DNA from 3 places in the Pelotomaculum schinkii genome. Region 1 is predicted to be linked to each of the others. Evidence: riboswitches for the same ligand, from Rfam matches in the RefSeq annotation. Region 1 holds a riboswitch; each other region holds the start of a gene.
What was found. A riboswitch is a leader RNA that binds a small molecule or an ion and turns the genes downstream of it on or off. The one in region 1 is predicted to bind molybdenum cofactor.
Positions count from the first base shown of each region.

Region 2: another riboswitch for molybdenum cofactor. It lies ahead of fdhF (formate dehydrogenase subunit alpha); the one in region 1 lies ahead of Psch_RS10490 (DVU_1553 family AMP-dependent CoA ligase).
Region 3: another riboswitch for molybdenum cofactor. It lies ahead of Psch_RS11045 (ABC transporter permease); the one in region 1 lies ahead of Psch_RS10490 (DVU_1553 family AMP-dependent CoA ligase).

Region 1 covers NZ_QFGA01000001.1:2,256,184-2,259,297, forward strand. Annotated here, with positions in the region: gene Psch_RS10485 (helix-turn-helix transcriptional regulator) at 1-84, opposite strand, end outside; gene Psch_RS10490 (DVU_1553 family AMP-dependent CoA ligase) at 170-1,513, opposite strand; molybdenum cofactor riboswitch at 1,668-1,783, opposite strand; gene Psch_RS10495 (sigma-54 interaction domain-containing protein) at 2,145-3,114, opposite strand, start outside.
Region 2 covers NZ_QFGA01000001.1:1,779,990-1,783,103, forward strand. Annotated here, with positions in the region: gene fdhF (formate dehydrogenase subunit alpha) at 1-1,582, opposite strand, end outside; molybdenum cofactor riboswitch at 1,778-1,897, opposite strand; molybdenum cofactor riboswitch at 1,983-2,100, opposite strand; gene Psch_RS08250 (hypothetical protein) at 2,270-2,563, shown strand; gene Psch_RS08255 (spore coat protein) at 2,583-2,927, shown strand.
Region 3 covers NZ_QFGA01000002.1:6,698-9,811, forward strand. Annotated here, with positions in the region: gene Psch_RS11040 (ABC transporter ATP-binding protein) at 1-979, opposite strand, end outside; gene Psch_RS11045 (ABC transporter permease) at 976-1,671, opposite strand; molybdenum cofactor riboswitch at 1,779-1,899, opposite strand; gene Psch_RS11050 (sodium-translocating pyrophosphatase) at 2,396-3,114, shown strand, end outside.

The sequences.
Region 1 (3,114 bases):
GTAATTATACATAGCGGAACTAAGCCAAGGCTGGTGGGGCGGCGGTATCGCGCGTAATTGGGCGTTAATATTTTTATACTCCATAGAATCAACAACCCTCCTGTCCATCAATTACCCCTGGCAAGGGCTTTCTTTGGTGTTTCCTGTCCATCAGCCAACTGCCTGCATCTTAGTTTTTGTTGCGGTTGTCCCGGATAATTCGCTTTGCCGGTTTCCAGAGTTCCGGTGATGTATCTATTTGAACTGGCGCCAAGATTAAATTTCCCTTCTTGATGTTTCTGGAAAGCACAGGAACAGAAAATAGCGCTTTTTCAACCAATCCCGGTATTTCTTCAGCAGCCCAGGCGGCTGCCAGTACTCTGACAGCCAATCTGTCCCTGCCGTTTTCCGGCAGTAAAGATGCCTCAAAGTCCACAACACCGTTTACTGCAAAAAGGACCTCGTCCAGTATGGACAAACTAAGCAGCTCGCCCCCCGTTAAGGTGATTCTGCCCTGAACCCGGTCCCGCACGCAAGACATACGCTTCAGCACCGTACCGCAGGGGCAGGGTTCGGGCATAAACCGGGCAATATCTCCGGTACGGTAACGGATCAGGGGCATACCCCGGCGGGTTAGCGTTGTGAAAACCACTTCCCCTTCTTCCCCTTCCGGTAAAACTTCGCCGGTCAAGGGATTGATTATTTCAAAAAGCAAATCCGCCTCCCGCAGGTGATAGCCTGCCCGCGCTTCACACTCGACGCCGCCCCCCAGGCCCATTTCAGTCATGCCATAATGGTTGAAAACACGGCAGCCCCATGTTTCCTCCAAAAACCTTACAATCGCGCCGGGAACGTGGTCCGTACTCAGCAGCAGGCTTTTCAACCTGATCTGGTGTTTTCTTTTGTCAGACTGCCGGCAGCGGGCGAGTGCCAATACTTGAGTCGGAATCCCGACTAGGGAGTCAACCTGTTCCACGGCCATAATCTCCAAGACAGCCTCCGGGTCCCGGACCACCCCGTAGGGAACGGGTTTCACCTGCATGCGGCGCAAACCATCAGCCAGCAGGTCACCCACACTGCCGGGCGAGTATCCGGGCAGCAGGATTAACACCTTGTCGCCCGGCTGAACCAGGGTGGACATACCATGCTGAAAAAAGTCCCTGGTCAGTTCCTGATCCGCGGCTGTAAAATATATTCTCTTGGGCAGGCCGGTGGTGCCGGAAGTGTCCAGGGTTACCACCCGGTTAATCTGATCCTGTGAAACACAAAGCAGTTGCAGCGGGTTTTGTCTGATATCCGCAGGAGTAGTAAAAGGTAATCCGCCAAGATCCTTTAAGGACTGGAATTTATCTATGCCGCACCGCGCCAAACGGCGCCGGTAAAAGGGGCTCTTGTCGCGAGCGAGGGTCAGAGTCTCCCTTAGTTGCTGAATTTGATAAGTCTCTATGATGGAGCGGGTTAACTTGCCCAAACTGCCATTGTGCCCTTCTATCTTCGCGAGTATCCAGCTTTCCAGAGGTGTTTTTTTGTACAATTTGCCGACCGCCTCTACAAGGTCATATTGTGATGCATGCCATGGCATCTTTTTTATAGACGTCCAGTTCAAAGGACATCTATAATAAAAATGCAGTTACCCCTGTAGGAAACTGCATTACTAAAAAGGATATATCTATATTATTATATAGAATATATACTTATAAGTATTTCCTTTCCAACAGGAGGCGCAAATGTTTCCAGCTACACCCTAACGGTTAACAACCATGGCAATCGCTGTAGGTTGGTTAACTCGGAAATAAATATTCATTATTTAAATAAATGAAAAATCCTTTTGCTATTTATATTTTACACACTAGCAAAGTATATGCCAATAAACGGACTCACTCCCACAATCCCAAAACATATCTACTTTTTGATGAATTTTTATAGACCCGTCCCTGACTGGTTAACAGTACAGGATATTTTTTGTGTCTAATTTTTGTACATATTTTTGAGGTTTTTAATTATTGAACAGCAACACAATAAATCCCAATTTTTTTAAAGCAGTTCAAAGCAATACTTCTTCAATCAACAAAAATGCATTTTTTATCTGGAATCGGCAGCATCAATCAAATGTATGAAAAGGGCTTACTTCCCTCATCCGGGAGGTAAGCCCTTCTCGTGGCAATCTAGCCAATTTTATGTTTACTAAAAAGCATTTTCAGTTTCTTACTACTATTAATTTTATTATATAATGTTGTCCTGCTAATTCCTAAACGCTCAGCAGTCTTACTTAGATTGCCGTTTTCCTCACTTAATAGCAGCTCAATAACTATTTCCTCACTCATTTTCATTAAATTATTGGATCCATTTTTTGTGTTTTCGATTACCCTTATTTTATTCTTCAGAGTCTTGTAATTATAGGCTTTAACTATTTTCTCAGGAAGATCACAGAGAGATATTTTTGTCCTGCCACTTAATAAAACTATAGCTCTTTCAATTACATTCCTTAATTCCCGTATATTGCCACGCCAGGAATAGCAGGTAAGCGCCTCAAAAAACTCGTTATCAATTTCTTTCACATGCAAATTGTATTCTTTACTAAATATATCAATGAAATGTTTTGCCAATATGGGGATGTCGTCATCTCTTTCGCGCAAAGACGGTAATTTTAGTGTAATTATGCCGATTCGGTAATACAAATCCTCTCGAAAATTACCCTCATCAGCTTCCTGCAACAAATCTTTTTTTGTTCCCGAGATAAGCCTAATATCTATAGGTATCTCTTTAATCCCACCAATTCTACATATTTTATTAGTGGAAAGAACACGCAATAATTTAATCTGAATATTTAGAGGCATACTTTCAATTTCATCAAGAAACAGGGTTCCGCCGCAGGCTACCTCCAACTTGCCTGGCTTGCCATTTTTAGAAGCTCCGGTAAAAGCGCCGGACTCATAACCAAATAATTCACTTTCCACCAAATCATGCGGTAAAGCGCCACAATTAATTGCAACAAAAGGGTTAATTTTTCTTGGACTCTCATTATGAATAGCCTGAGCAAACAACTCTTTGCCAGTACCACTTTCCCCAAATATTAAAACTGGTGAAGAAGATTTTGCAACTATTTTAGCCTGGTTTTTTACATCTATTAGATTA
Region 2 (3,114 bases), 480 kb from region 1:
TGGCCACACTCATCACGTTGTGGGTGCCGCAGATGTGCTCCGTAATCCCCAGCGTATAGAACAGCATCGCCCTATCCGTTGTAGCGTAAAGGCGCGCCACCGCGTACAGGTCTTCCACCGTTATGCCGGTAAGGCTGGAAACATACTCGGGCGGGTAGTTTTTGACGGTTTCCTTAAGCACTTCAAAGTTCTCGGTCCGATTGGCGATGAATTCCTTATCGTGCAGGTCCTCGTTAATAATGATATGCATGAGTCCGTTTAAAAAGGGAATGTCTGTACCCGGCTTAATGCGCAGCCAGTAGTCGGCTTCCTCCGCCAGGTCGATACGCCGCGGGTCAACCACGATCAGCTTCGCGCCTTTGCGCGCCGCCTGCCTCATTTTATACCCTATAATCGGGTGCGCTTCGGTAGTATTGGTCCCTATCAGCATCAATAACTGGGCATGGTTGGTAATATCATGAATAGAATTGGTCATGGCGCCACTGCCAAACGTTGTGGCCAAACCGGCCACGGTGGGGGCGTGTCAGGTACGGGCACAGTGGTCGACGTTGTTTGTGCCCATCACCGTCCTCGTAAATTTTTGCACCAGGTAGTTTTCCTCATTGGTACACCTGGCGGAACTTAAGGCCGCAAAAGAGTCCGGACCGTATTTCTCTTTGATGCCGGCAAGGCGGGTAGAAATCAGGTCCAGCGCCTCATCCCAGGAGGCGGGGACAAATTCGCCGTCTTTTTTCACCAGCGGCGTGGTGAGACGCTTTTCGTTTTTCACGAAATCCCAGCCAAACCTCCCCTTGACGCAGAGAGCCTTGCCGTTTACCACACTGCTGGGGTTGGAGCTTACGCCTATCACTTCACCGTCCTTTACGCAAAGGTCAAAGTTACAGCCGGTGCCGCAGAACGGACAGGTCGTTTTGACTCTTTGGAACTCCCAGCGGCGGCCTTTGCCGTGCATTTGTTTTTCGGTCAGCGCCCCGGTCGGACAGACGGAAACACACTGGCCGCAGAAAACACAGTCCGACTCCACCAGTTCATCTTCAAAAGCAGTGGTCGTTTTGGCATTGAAGCCCCTGTAGGCAAAATCCAGGGTGTTTTGACCGGTGACCTCGTCACAGGCCCGGACACACTTGCCGCACAAAATACACTTGTTCATATCACGAACGATAAAGGGATTGGTCGTTTCAAGCAGGTAAGCGTGCTTTTCTCCCTTGAAGGTGCTTTCCTTGACCCCATATTCATAGCAATAATCCGCCAGCTTGCATTCGCCGGCTTTTTCGCAGGTAAGGCAATCCAGCGGGTGGTTGGCAATCAGCAAATCGAGGATGGTCCGCCTTGCCTCCATCACATCAGGTGAATGCGTTTCCACCACCATGCCAGGGGCCACGGCTGCCGCACACGAGGCCACCAGACTGCGCGCTCCTTTCACTTCCACGACACACAACCGGCACGCCCCAACCGAACTCAAGCCATCCTCAAAACAAAGATGCGGGATGTCTATCCCCATTTGTTGGGCGGCTTTGAGGATCGTGGTACCTGCCGGAACTTCAACTTCATTTCCATTGATACTTAGCTTGACAAGCTCCAATATTACCCCTCCTCTCAGATTCCAACCTGCACAATTACAATTGCAACATCTACATATCTGCACCACTTACAACCAGGCGACCGTGTTGTTTTCGCTGAACATCAGTTAAAATTTAGCATTAAATTATAGCACCACCCTCTCCCCAACATAATAAAAAGCTTTGTCCCCATCTGAAAAGGGCAAAGCTTTAGAGTGAAAATAAAGCTATGTTCTCCTTTTCGCAACGGAAGGCGCGCCAATTTCTCAGAGCGCCCTAACGGCCAATAACCATGGCTTTACAGCTGTAGGTTAGGTGGCTAGGAGAGCAATTTTAAAAGAAGCAGTCATGCGCGGCAATGTGCGGCCGCTATAAACAAGAAAAAAGCCCTGTCCCATTTGTAAAAAGGACAAAGCTTTACGGCAAATAAAGCCATTTTCTCCTTTCCACAATGGGAGGCGCATCAGTTTCCCAATGCACCCTAACGGCCTGACAACCATACCTGCGGCTAAGGCTTACAGACTCGGAGATTAACTATGCAAATTTTCTACAGTTAATATTAGAATTCCTGCAAGATTCAATAAATTTATTTAAGTTAGTGGTTATTTTTTATTTTATATAACCAACTCATGGTCTTCCTGCGCTGAATAAATTTACAAACACGGTAAACAATACTTAAAAAGTAGAAATGGAGTGATGAAAGAGTGCAGATGAACATGTATCAGCCATCCAACCAGTTTCAACAAAGTCAGTTTCAGCAAAACCAGTTTCAGCAAGCGCAAGTAATGCCGGAACCCCCAAAAGTCATCTCAACCAAAGACAGCCTGTACCTGCAGGACGCCATGACCTGGGAATTGACCTCCATGAAGAAGTGCTTCCATTTTTCCAGAGAGGCCGTGGACCCCGAAATCAAGGCTGCTTTAGATCGAGTGGGGCAGCTCCATATGCACCACTATCTGAGGCTTTTGAACCATGTTAATCCGGCTAATACGGCAAATCGCTAAGAAAGGGTGAAGTGAATCCATGAACCAGCAAAATAAAATACAAAATCCCCAGGCCAATATGGCCCAGCCTAAAGGGCCGCAAATGAACGACCGCGACATGCTCAACGATACTCTGTCAAGCTTAAAATACCTGACTGACAACTTCAACGTTTTCAGCCGGGAAGCCAGCCACCATGCGCTGCACCAGGACGTTGTGAATATGCTTATTGAAACCCACGCCCATACCAGAGACATGTACAATCTTATGTTTCGCAAGGGCTGGTACTCGCTTGAAATAGAGCAGCCGCAAAAGTTGCAGCAGACTCACCAGCAGTTCGCAGGTTACCAGAACCAGTTCCCTTACGGCGGCATGGTGATGCAGTAAGGTCGGCTAAGACACCTGGCAGCCGCCAGGTGTCTTAGTATTTGGATTAAAACAGACCTTAATTAATTGATAAGTAATTGATAAGTTGGTTCCCTGCCAGATCATGCGCCGGCACAAGCACTCTCAGGAATAAGCTGGAAACTGAATTTATATTATGGTATTTGCAGGAAAATCCTTTGCCGTAAAC
Region 3 (3,114 bases), on a different contig from region 1:
AGGCGATTAGCGGAAAACCACAGTCAATTACGGCTTTATACAGGTAGTTGTGTGGCAAAAGCTCGGAAACTTTGCCGCCAAAACTATTATCCCCATGACGGGATACACCTTTAAAAATTCTGATGTCTTCCGGCCGTAACAGGATTAGAACATTAGTTCCGACCGGGACAGCCGCTATAGACTTAATGCGATGAGGTCCGGCCTGCACAAACACTACCCCATCCTGAGTCCCTACCACCTTACCTGGGATCATGTTTTCAACCCCTACCAGAGAGGCTACGGTACGGCTGGTCGGTCTGGTCATAATCTCTCTGGGAGAAGCTTGTTGGATAATCCTCCCCTGCTCCAGGACCGTCACGGTCTCGGCCAGTAGGGGCACCTCACTATAATCATGGGTCACAAACACGCTCGTTATGCGAGTATCCCGTAAGATGCGGGCGAGTTCGGCGGTCAGAGCGGCCCTGGTCGGAACATCCAGCGCCACAAAAGGCTCGTCCAGGAAAAGGACCTCCGGCTCTAAGACCAGCGCTCTGGCCAGGCTCACCCGCTGGGACTCGCCGCCGGAAAGGTAGCGCGCCTGGCGTCCGGCAAGGTGGGAAATTCCCAGGCGCCCCAGCCATTCATTTACCCTGGCCGGGATGGTATCCACTTTAAAACCCCTGAGCTTCAATCCGGAGGCCACGTTATGATAAACAGTGGTATCCAAAAGCAGTGGCTCCTGGAATACCATGGCCATGCGGCGGCGGTAAGCGATAGGTTTTTTCCAATCCACCCTGTCCCCTTTAAAGAACAACTCTCCTCCGGTAGGTCGTTGCAAAAGCATCAGCACCTGCATAAAGGTACTCTTGCCGGCCCCGTTTGGGCCAATCAGGGCTACCGCTTCTCCTTCCTCAAGAGAGAAGTATTCAATGTCAAGAATTTTTTTTCTCCCTTTGGTCAGGTTTAAATTTTTTACTTCTATAATAGTATTACTGCTCATACAGGCCTCTTCTGTTGTTGGATGGTGAGAAATAAAGTGACACCGTAGGCAAGTATCAGGAGGATCACGCTGATAGCTATGGCCACATCCAGGTTGCCCTTGGAGACTTCCAATACTGTCGCAGTAGTCAAGACCGCAGTTTCTCCCTTGATGTTGCCTCCGACCATCATGGAGGCCCCCACTTCAGAGATAACTCCTCCAAAACCGGCCATCACTGCCGCCAGAAGCCCCATCCTGGCTTCGCGCACCAGGAACAGAAGGGTCTGCCACCAGGTGGCCCCCAGGGCTATTATCTGCAGCCTTATTTTGGGATTTAACTGCTGGATGGCGGCGATGGTAAAGCCTATTACAATAGGTGAGGCAATAATGGCCTGGGCCAGTACTATAGCCGTTGGCGTATACATCAGGTGGAGGAATCCCAGCGGCCCGTTCCGCCAGAGGAAAATACTCACCCATAGTCCCACCACAACCGGCGGCAGGCCCATCCCGAAATTAACCAGGCTGACCAAGAGCCTCCGCCCCGGGAAAACGGATAAAGCTAAAAATACACCTACAGGGAGCCCGATTATAACGCTGATCAGGGTAGCAAGACCTGAAACCTTAATAGTCAGCACGGTAATCTGCATGATTTCACGGTTTCCCTGCAAGAGCATTTCGCTGGCCTTAATTATCCCTTGCCAGATAATCTCCATATCAGTTACCACCTTTTCATGGTCTTTTTCGTAAATAGTTGTTAGGCTATTACACCCGACCAATAAAAAACGGCAGGTTATGCGAAAAGCATCATCTACCGTGTGTGGTAATCAGGTAGTGTTCTCCTTTCCGCAGTGGGAGGTGCGCAGGTTTCCCATACACACCCTTCCGGCCCATTAACCATAACTACCAAGTCCCAGGTAAGCAGGCTCGGAGAACTCATATACAGATCAAGTCTATTGAAAAATAAAAGGCTCTCTAGTATCTACAAAAGCGTAATCATTTTTCAACATAAAGCGACTCCTTCGCTTCTTTTATCATTTTATTTACTGGAATTTATAAAGTCAATAAATATCTAATAAAAATAGGGTTTGGCAAATTTAGTTTAAAAAGCTATAATAGTATAAGTTCAAGACATTACAAAAATTTGTATTGCCTGGTTTTTTTATTTTTCAAGACCTCTACCAGACTATTATAGATAATAAAATGGATTGTTTGGTAAAAAAAGGGGTATAATTTCAATTAATAGTTTTTTCTTATTTCCATTACAGTACCCGGTTTATTTTTTGAAGGCCCCCTCTTCAGATGAAAAAATCTGTCTGGGAGGTAATGGCGGCAAATAAGGGCCATCATTTTGCGCAGGAGGTGGTAGCAGCATATTTTAAAGTCAGCTTGCCGCTCATTATATTTAAAATTAAGGTTTCGTAAGGTGGTGTTTGGATTTTGTTTAGTGGGTTTTCTATTTATGCAGTGTATGCGTCATTGCTCGGTATTCTTTTCGCATTATATCTTGCATCCTGGATTTTAAAACAACCGCAAGGCAATAAACGCATGATCGAGATTTCGGAGGCTATCCAGGAAGGCGCCATGGCTTACCTGACCCGTCAGTACAAAACCATCGCGGTGGTCGGCATTATCATCGCCGTCTTACTCTTTTTCGGTTTGGGCTGGATTACTACTTTGGGCTTCATCATCGGAGCTGTCTTCTCGGCTCTCTGCGGATACGTAGGCATGACCGTCTCGGTAAAGAGTAACCTCAGGGTTTGTGAAGCAGCTAAGAAAGGTCTGCCTGCCGCACTGGCTTTGGCCTTTAAAGGCGGCTCTGTAACCGGCCTCATGTGTGTCAGTCTGGGGCTATTGGGCGTGGCAGGCATGTATATTCTTTTTAGAGACCCGACCTACCTGATCGGGCTGGGCTTCGGAGGCAGTCTAATCAGCGTTTTCGCCCGTCTGGGCGGCGGTATTTATACCAAAAGCGCCGATGTCGGGGCGGACCTGGTCGGCAAAGTGGAAGCCGGTATTCCGGAAGACGACCCGCGCAACCCGGCTGTTATAGCCGACAACGTGGGTGACAACGTAGGTGACTGCGCCGGTATGGCTGCCGACCTTTTTGAAACCTACGCCATTACAGCCATCGGAGCCATGCTGCTGGGACAGATATT